Regions from separate parts of the Comamonas sediminis genome, predicted to be linked through region 1. Evidence: riboswitches for the same ligand, from Rfam matches in the RefSeq annotation. Region 1 holds a riboswitch; the other holds the start of a gene.
The links. A riboswitch is a leader RNA that binds a small molecule or an ion and turns the genes downstream of it on or off. The one in region 1 is predicted to bind S-adenosylhomocysteine.
Positions count from the first base shown of each region.

Region 2: it holds a riboswitch for S-adenosylhomocysteine, as region 1 does, so the genes downstream of both, ahcY (adenosylhomocysteinase) here and metH (methionine synthase) in region 1, are expected to answer to the same signal.

Region 1 is NZ_JBGBDC010000007.1:162,483-167,401, forward strand. It holds gene AB7A72_RS16740 (LysR family transcriptional regulator) at 1-479, opposite strand, end outside; gene AB7A72_RS16745 (PACE efflux transporter) at 548-1,003, shown strand; gene gltS (sodium/glutamate symporter) at 1,073-2,311, opposite strand; S-adenosyl-L-homocysteine riboswitch at 2,537-2,646, shown strand; gene metH (methionine synthase) at 2,682-4,919, shown strand, end outside.
Region 2 is NZ_JBGBDC010000003.1:340,298-345,216, forward strand. It holds gene cobG (precorrin-3B synthase) at 1-397, opposite strand, end outside; gene AB7A72_RS09170 (response regulator) at 510-1,214, shown strand; S-adenosyl-L-homocysteine riboswitch at 1,233-1,331, shown strand; gene ahcY (adenosylhomocysteinase) at 1,406-2,836, shown strand; gene AB7A72_RS09180 (TlyA family RNA methyltransferase) at 2,970-4,172, shown strand; gene metF (methylenetetrahydrofolate reductase [NAD(P)H]) at 4,196-4,919, shown strand, end outside.

The sequences.
Region 1 (4,919 bases):
TCGAGGCTGGGCCGCTCAAACACCAGCGCCAGCTGTGCACGGCCGCTGTGCAGCATGGTCAGCGCATCGGCCTGGGGGGCGGTGAGCACTTCGATGGCCAGCTGCGGGTATTCCTGCGCGAGCGCGGCCAGCGGCGCGGCCCAGGGGGCGGACAGCAACTCCGGCGCGATCGCCAAGGTCAGCCGTGATTCCAGCCCTTGCTCCAGCGCCAGCGCATGGGCATTGAGCTGCTGCAGCTGCGCGGCCAACAGGCGCGCCTGCGGCTCCAGGGCCAGCGCGGCGGGCAGCGGCCGGGGCTCGCGGCCGTCGCGGGCAAACAGCGGCATCTGCAGCTCGGCCTCGAGCTGGGCGATCTGCATGCTGACGGCCGAGGGCACCTTGCCCAGCGCCCGGGCAGCGGCCGAAAAGCTGCCATGGTCGAGCACGGCCAGCAAGGTCTGGATGGTGTCGGAGTCGAACGGGGCAAAAGCGCTGCGCATTGATGTATCAGTTTTTCTGAAAGATTCTGACTTATGTTATCAGTTCATGACACATAAGATAGCGCCCCATGTCAGTTCAAAAAATACAAAACAGCCCCTGGTCCCTGCAGGGGCCGATGCGGCGCGTGGTCTATGTGGCCTTGTACGAAGCGATTGCGATTGTGGCCGCCACGGCAGGCCTGTCGGCCTTGTCGGGCCAGGGCGCAGCGCACTCCGGCGTGGTGGCCGCTGCATCGTCGGCCATCGCGATTGTGTGGAATGTGGTCTGGAACCATCTGTTCGAGCGCTGGGAAGCCACCCAGCCCACCCGCGGGCGCGGCCTGGGCCGCCGCATTGCGCATGCGCTGGGCATGGAAGGGGGCCTCGTCTTCATGCTCGTGCCGCTGTTTGCCTGGTGGTTCGACGTCAGCCTCTGGGAAGCCCTGGTGATGGACATCGGCCTGCTGCTGTTCTTCCTGGTCTACACCTTTGTGTTCAACTGGTCATTCGACCGTCTGTTCGGCCTGCCGCAATCGGCGCAGTGACCTTCCCGGTCTGAAAACGCAGCGGGGCGTCGTGGTTACACGACGCCCCGCTTGTCTATGGCCCCGGCCTCAGCGTATCCAGGCAATCATCAGCTGCAGCACAAAGGCGTTGATGATGTCGATAAAGAACGCGCCCACCAGCGGCACGATCAGAAAGGCCTTGTGCGACGGGCCGTACTGGCTGGTGATGGCCTGCATGTTGGCGACGGCGGTGGGCGTGGCGCCCATGCCAAAGCCGCAGTGGCCGGCGGCCAGCACGGCCGCATCGTAGTTGCGGCCCATCGTGCGGAAGGTGACGAAGACGGCAAACAGCGCCAGTGCCACGGTCTGCACGGCCAGAATGAGCATCAGCGGCCCGGCCAGATCGGCCAGCTCCCACAGCTTGAGCGACAGCAGCGCAATGGCCAGGTAGATCGACAGGCCGGCGTTGCCGAACACATCAATGGCACGGTCAAACACCTTGAAGCCAAAACCATAGTCGAGCACATTGCGGATCACCACGCCGCCGCCCAGCGCCCAGACAAAGGTGGGCAGCTGCAGCTTGGTGCCCTGGGTGGCGCTGGTCATGAACTCGGCAAAGGCCAGGCAACCGGCAAACAGTGCCAGGGTCTCGATGGCCGCCTCGGCCGTGATCAGGCGCGGGGCGGTATTGGGCGTTTCAAAGTTGGCAGGCTCCGTGCCTTCGCTGGCGCTGCCGTGCGCGCCGGTCTGCGCGTCTGCCAGGCTGCGTGGCTGGGCCAACTGGTGGCGGGTGATCAGGCGCTTGGCCAACGGGCCGCCGAGCAGGCCGCCAATGACCAGGCCAAAGGTGGCGCAGGCAATGCCCAAGGCGGTGGCACCGCTCAGGCCGTATTGGTTCTCCAGCACCGAACCCCAGGCGCCCGCAGTGCCGTGGCCGCCCAGCAGGGTGATCGAGCCTGCGACCAGGCCAATCAGCGGGTCCAGCCCCAGCAACGTGGCCAGGCCGACGCCCACGCCGTTTTGCACAAAGATAAAGGCAACGATCACGCCCAGAAACACCACCAGGCCCATGCCGCCCTCACGGAGTTTGGCAAAGTTGGCGCTCAGCCCGATCGACGAGAAGAACACCAGCATGAAGGTGGTCTGCATGCCGCTGGCAAAGGCCAGCGTCAGACCGGTGGCCTGGTGCAGCGCGAAGATGATGGCCGCGACCACCAGGCCGCCAGAGACTGGCTCGGGGATGTTGAAGTCACGCAGAAAGCGGATGTGCCGCGTCAGCAGCTTGCCTAGCAAGAGCACGAGGACGGCAAAGATCAGCGTGTAGTAAGCACCGAAACTCAGATGCAAGGGAATTCTCCTCAAATCGCAGGCCTTGACCTGGTTAAACACAGAAAGCCGGCGTTGCGTAGACGTTCACGCAGGTTGCCAGCAAAGTGCTGCAATATGGGTGAAAGCTGATGCATCGTTTAATTTAATAAGGCTATAACCAACGTTCGTGAGTGGTGTTTATGGCTATGGACAAGTCCCCCCGCCTGTGCTTACGCGCTTGGCCTGGCTTAAAATGTAGGGCCTTGTTCCAAGGAGCGCTGCAGCCGGCCGGTGTAACCACCACAGGCCTGTCAGGCTTGGGGCAGGTCGACGGGCTGATTTCGCATCGCCCGCATCAACGGCGCTCACCTGTTCTGTCTCTGTTTTCTGGTTTTTACAGGTGAGCCCCATGTCTGCGTCTGCTGCCCCCGTTTCCGTTCCTCCCATGCGCCTGTCGGGCCTGGAGCCCGTGTTTGTTGGCGAGGACAGCCTGTTTGTCAACGTGGGTGAACGCACTAACGTGACGGGCTCCAAGGCCTTTGCGCGCCTGATCCTGAACGAGCAGTACGAAGAAGCGCTGGCCGTTGCGCGCCAGCAGGTGGAAAACGGCGCCCAGGTGATCGACGTGAACATGGACGAGGCCATGCTCGACAGCAAGGCGGCGATGGTGCGTTTTCTGAACCTGATCGCCTCCGAGCCCGATATCGCCCGCGTGCCCATCATGGTCGACAGCTCCAAATGGGAGGTGATCGAGGCGGGCCTGCGCTGCATCCAGGGCAAGGGCATCGTCAACTCCATCTCGATGAAGGAGGGGGTGGACGAGTTCAAGAAGCATGCGCGCCTGGTCAAGCGCTATGGCGCGGCGGCCGTGGTCATGGCCTTTGACGAAAAAGGCCAGGCCGACACCTACGAGCGCAAGATCGAGATCTGCGAGCGCGCCTACCGCATCCTGGTCGATGAGGTGGGTTTCCCGCCCGAGGACATCATCTTCGACCCCAACATCTTCGCCGTGGCCACCGGCATCGAAGAGCACAACAACTATGGCGTGGACTTCATCGAGGCGACGCGCTGGATCAAGCAGAACCTGCCCGGCGCCAAGGTGAGCGGCGGCGTGTCCAACGTGTCGTTCTCGTTCCGTGGCAACGACCCGGTGCGTGAGGCGATCCACACCGTGTTCCTCTACCACGCGATCCAGGCGGGCATGGACATGGGCATTGTCAACGCCGGCATGGTCGGCGTTTATGACGACCTGGAGCCGGTGCTGCGCGAACGCGTCGAGGACGTGGTGCTGAACCGCCGCCCCGACGCCGGCGAGCGCCTGGTGGAAGTGGCTGACAGCGCCAAGAGCGGCGCCAAGGACGACAGCAAGAAGCTGGAGTGGCGCGGCACGCCCGAGAGCCCGAAGACCGTGAACGAGCGCCTGTCGCATGCGCTGGTGCATGGCATCACCGACTTCATCACCGAAGACACCGAAGAGGCCTACCAGCAGATCGTCGTGCAAGGCGGTGGCCGCCCGCTGCATGTGATCGAAGGGCCGCTGATGGACGGCATGAACATCGTCGGCGACCTGTTTGGCGCCGGCAAGATGTTCCTGCCCCAGGTGGTCAAGTCGGCCCGCGTGATGAAGCAGGCCGTCGCCCACCTGGTGCCCTACATCGAGGAGGAAAAGCGCCAGCAGGAAGCGGCCGGCATGGATGTCTCGAGCAAGGGCAAGATCGTCATCGCCACCGTCAAGGGCGATGTGCATGACATCGGCAAGAACATCGTCACCGTGGTGCTGCAGTGCAATAACTTCGAGGTCATCAACATGGGCGTGATGGTGCCCTGCCACGAGATCCTGGCCCGGGCCAAGGCTGAGGGCGCCGACATCATCGGCCTGTCGGGTCTGATCACACCCAGCCTGGAAGAGATGCAGTACGTGGCCGGCGAGATGCACAAGGACGACTATTTCCGCGTCAAAAAGATCCCGCTGCTGATTGGCGGCGCTACCTGCTCGCGCGTGCATACCGCTGTGAAGATCGCCCCCAAGTACGAAGGCCCGGTGCTCTATGTGCCCGATGCCTCGCGCAGTGTGAGCGTGGCCCAGAGCCTGCTCGGCGAGAACAAGGACCGCTACCTGCAGGAGGTCGAGGCCGACTACGACAAGGTGCGCACCCAGCACGCCAACAAGAAGAAGACACCGCTGTGGACCCTGGCACAGGCCCGCGCCAATGCCACCCCGGTGGACTTTGCCGCGTACCCGCCCGTCACGCCCCGCGTTTTGGGCCGCCGCGTGTTCAAGAACTTCGACCTGGCCGAGATCGCCCAGTACATCGACTGGGGCCCGTTCTTCCAGACCTGGGACCTGGCCGGCCCGTACCCCGCCATCCTTGATGACGAGGTGGTGGGTGTGGAGGCCCGCAAGGTGCTGGCCGATGCCCAGGCCATGCTCAAGAAGATCATCGAAGGCCGCTGGCTGCAGGCCAATGGCGTGATGGGCCTGTTCCCTGCCAACCGGGTGGGTGACGACATCGTGTTCTATACCGACGAGTCGCGCAGCACCGAGCTGCTGACCTGGTACGGCTTGCGCCAGCAAACCGAAAAGCAGGCGGTGGATGGCGTGTTGCGCCCCAGCCGCTGCCTGTCCGACTTTGTGGCCAGCAAGGAA
Region 2 (4,919 bases), on a different contig from region 1:
CCAGCGCCGCATCGGCCACCAGCGCCTGCTGCAAGGCCTCGGCCAGTGCCAGCACGCCGTCAGCGGGCTGGCACAGCGGGTCGATGACCAGGTTGCGCAGCTGCTCCTGGCGCGCGTCAGGGTCCAGCAGGCCCTGGGCGGCCAGCGCATCGAGCAGGCTGCTGTGCTGATCGGGGGCCACGCCGCGCAGCTGGATATTGGCGCGGCTGGTGAGCTCCAGCAGGCCGGCGCCATGCGCCTCTGCCAGCTCGGCCAGACGCTGTGCCTGCGCGGCCGACAGCTGGCCCAGCGGCGGCCGCACCCGCACCACCAGCCCATCGCCGGAGGCCATGGGCTGCCAGGCGCCAGGGCACCAGCCTTGGGTCTGTGGAGGGGAAGAAGGTGGGCTTGCAAACATGGGGCAGGCGGCAGTGCAGCGGCAGTGCCAGGGTGCTGAAGTGTAGCGAAGTGCCCGCTTCCTCTCGGTACACAGGCGCAAACCACCCCGGTTTTTTGTCACAATCGGGCGCATGACGCTTGCAGCCCCCCGCATCCTCCTGGTGGACGACGATCCCAATATCCGCCGCTTTGTGCGTCTGGCCATGGAGGACGAAGGCTGGCAGGTCTTTGAAGCCGACAGCGCCCGGCGCGGTCTGATCGAGGCGGCCAGCCGGCAGCCCGATGTGCTGGTGCTGGACCTGGGCCTGCCCGATGCCGATGGCAAGACCTTGATCACCGAGCTGCGCGGCTGGAGTGGGCTGCCGGTGCTGGTGCTCTCGGCCCGCGACCAGGAAGAGGAAAAGGTGGCCGCACTGGATGCCGGTGCCGACGACTACCTGAGCAAGCCCTTTGGCGTGCCCGAGTTGCTGGCGCGGCTGCGCGTGATGCTGCGCCGGGGCCAGCGCAGCGGGGGCGACAAGCCCGGCAGCACGGTGCGTTTTGGCGATGTGGAGGTGGACCTGGCCACGCATGAGGTGCGCCAGGCGGGCGTGGCCGTGCACCTGACCCCTATCGAGTTCCGGCTGCTGGCGGCGCTGATTGCCGGCCAGGGCCGGGTGCTGACGCACCGCCAGCTGCTGCTGCAGGTCTGGGGGCCGGAGTACCTGGACCGGCCGCATTACCTGCGCGTGCACATGGCCAACCTGCGCCAGAAGATCGAGGCCGAGCCGGCCCAGCCCCGGCATCTGCTCACCGAGCTGCAAGTGGGCTACCGCCTGGTGGGGTTACAGGGCTGATGCCCTTATAATCGCACTCCATCCGAGGAGCGTTGCAGCGTTTCCCAGTCTGGCAAGGCGCCAGACCACCACGGGGCGTGAGGCTCGGATTTCATCTCGCAACGACGCTCACCCACGCTTTCTGTGCGGTGAGATGGTCTTTCCCCTTCTTCCGCGGAACGTGGTTTTTCATTCAATTTTTGGAGAAAACCATGAACGCTGCTGTTCGCTTCAATCCCGCTGACTCTGCGATTACCGATATTTCCCTGGCCGCTTGGGGCCGCAAGGAAATCAAGATCGCAGAAACCGAAATGCCTGGCCTGATGGCCGTGCGTGAAGAGTTCGCTGCTGCCCAGCCCTTGAAGGGCGCGCGCATCACCGGCTCGCTGCACATGACCATCCAGACCGCCGTGCTGATCGAGACGCTGACGGCCCTGGGCGCCCAAGTGCGCTGGGCCTCGTGCAACATCTTCTCGACCCAGGACCACGCCGCTGCCGCCATCGCCGAAACCGGCGTGCCCGTGTACGCGATCAAGGGCGAGTCGCTGAAGGACTACTGGGATTACACCCACGCGATCTTTGAATTCGGCGCCAAGGGCACCGAAGGCGAAGGCCCGAACATGATCCTGGACGACGGTGGCGATGCGACGATGCTGATGCACCTGGGCAAGAAGGCCGAGAAGGACCTCTCCGTGCTGGCCAACCCCGGCAGCGAAGAAGAGAAGATCGTGTTTGCTGCGATCAAGGCCAAGCTGGCCGTCGATCCAACCTGGTACAGCCGCAAGTCGGCCCATATTCTGGGCGTGACCGAAGAGACCACCACCGGCGTGCACCGCCTGAACGAAATGTCGGCCAACGGCTCGCTGCTGTTCCGCGCGATCAACGTCAACGACTCGGTGACCAAGTCCAAGTTCGACAACCTCTACGGCTGCCGCGAATCGCTGGTGGACGGCATCAAGCGCGCAACCGATGTGATGATCGCCGGCAAGGTGGCCGTGGTCGCTGGCTACGGTGACGTGGGCAAGGGCTGCGCCCAGGCGCTGACTGCGCTGCGCGCCCAGGTCTGGGTGACCGAGATCGACCCGATCAACGCCCTGCAGGCCGCGATGGAAGGCTACAAGGTCGTGACCATGGAGTACGCCGCTGACAAGTGCGACATCTTCGTGACCACCACCGGCAACAAGGACATCATCCGCCACGAGCACATGGTCGCGATGAAGGACGAGGCCATCGTCTGCAACATCGGTCACTTCGACAACGAAATCGATGTCGCATCGATCGAGAAGTACGAGTGGGAAGAGATCAAGCCGCAAGTCGACCACATCACCTTCCCCGATGGCAAGAAGATCATCCTGCTGGCCAAGGGCCGCCTGGTGAACCTGGGTTGCGCCACCGGCCACCCCAGCTTTGTGATGTCCAACTCCTTTGCCAACCAGACCCTGGCGCAGATCGAGCTGTTCACCCGCCCCGACGCCTACGAAGTGGGCAAGGTCTATGTGCTGCCCAAGGTGCTGGACGAGAAGGTCGCACGCCTGCACCTGAAGAAGGTCGGCGCCCAACTGACCGAACTGACCCAGGCGCAAGCGGACTACATCGGCGTGAAGAAGGAAGGCCCTTACAAGCCTGAAACCTACCGTTATTAAGCTGAGCGGAAATCCCAGCGCCAGGTGACACTCTTCGGTGCCGCCTGGCGCTGCAGCCCGGTAGGGCATTTGTTGTGAAGACTGGCTGCTCCGCCTGGCGGGCCGGCCGGTCGTTTTGATTGAAGGAACGCGCATGCGCGCAGATGTGTTTTTGGTGGAAACGGGCCTGGCGTCGACCCGCTCGCAGGCGCAGCGCCTGATTGCTGCGGGTGTGCAGTGGCGCACCACCTCGCTGGCCCCCTGGATCAAGGTGGCCAAGAACGGTGACGAGATTCCAGCAGGCGCCGATGTGGAGCTGCTCGATGACTCGGAAGCCAAGTACATCTCGCGCGGCGGCCTCAAGCTGGAAGGCGCGTTGGCGGCGACCGGCCTGGTGGTCAAGGATCTGCGCTGCCTGGACGTGGGCCAGAGCACCGGGGGTTTTACCGACTGCCTGCTGCAGGCGGGTGCCCGGCAGGTGATCGGTGTCGATGTGGGCACGGGCCAACTGCATGAGCGCCTGCGCGCCGATGAGCGCGTGGTCTGTGTCGAGGGCTTCAATGCCCGCGCGCTGACGCCTGAATCCCTGGAAGCGGCCTGCGATCTGGCCTTGACCGAGATCGTGCTGGAAGAAGAGGACAACGACACCCAGCCGGTGGCCCCTTATGCCTGGATGCGCAATGGCGGCCAGGTCGATGACGAATACGACGACAGCCAGGACGCCAAAGAGCAGGAGATCGAGGACTTCAAGGCTGAGCGCAGTGCCAAGCAGCGCGCCAAAGCGGAGGGCACGGCCCCCGTCGAGCGCCGCCGCCGACCCGGTACCGAGAACATCGATATCCGCCCCGAGTTTGACTTTGTCACCGGCGATCTGTCCTTCATCTCGCTGACCTTGGTGCTGCCAGCGGTGGTGAGCGTGCTCAAGCCTGGCGGCCAGCTGCTGATGCTGGTCAAGCCCCAGTTCGAGCTGCAGCCCGGCCAGATTGGCAAGGGCGGCATTGTGCGCGACAAGGCCTTGTATGCCGAGGTGGAACAGCGCATCCGCGCCTGCCTCGCCGAGCTGGGCCTGGAGGTCAAGCAATGGATGGATTCGGCCATTGATGGCGGCGACGGCAACCATGAGTTCTTTGTGCATGCCCAGCAAGGCGCGGTCGTCAAGGCGCCCGTGCCTGCAGCTGCCGATGCCAGTGCGGATGCCCCGGCAGCGCCCGCGAAAAAGGCCGCTGCCAAGCGCCCCTCGCGTGCCGATATGCGTGCCAAGCGTGATCTGCAGGAGCTGTACGTGGACCCCGAAGCGGCCAGTTTTGGACAGCCGGGGCCCGCGCGCTCGAAGCAGAAAAAGCGCAACGAACGTTAAGTGTTGAGGACCTGGAGACGCCGATGTCTTTTCCGATCAGTTTTGAATTTTTCCCGCCCAAGACGCCCGAAGGCGCTGAGAAGCTGCGCGTCGTGCGCCAGGCGCTGTATGCGCGCAAGCCCCAGTTCTGCTCGGTCACTTATGGCGCGGGCGGCTCCACGCAAGAGGGCACCTTTGGCGTGGTCAAGGCCATCCTCGATGAAGGTGTGGATGCGGCATCGCATTTCTCTTGTGTGGGCGCCACCAAGCAGACCGTGCGTGCGCAGCTGCAGCAGCTCAAGGACATGGGCGTCAAGCGCCTGGTGGCCTTGCGCGGCGACCTGCCCAGTGGCTACGGCCTGGGCGGTGAGTTCCACTACGCCAGCGATTTGGTGACGTTTATCCGCGACGAATTCGGCCAGGATTTCCACATCGAAGTGGCCGCCTATCCGGAGATGCATCCGCAAGCGCGCAGCCCGGAAGCGGACCTGCAAGCCTTTCTGGCCAAGGTGAAAGCCGGGGCAGATTCGGCCATCACGCAGTACTTCTTCAACGCCGATGCCTTTTGCAGATTTCAAGAAGATTTACAAAAACGCGGTGTGGACCTGCCGGTCATCCCGGGTATTATGCCGATCACCGGATCGACGCAGCTGATGCGCTTTTCGGATGCCTGCGGTGCCGAGATCCCGCGCTGGATTCGTCTGCGACTGCAAGGCTATGGAGATGATGTTGCCAGCATCCGTGCCTTTGGCCTGGATGTAGTGACCC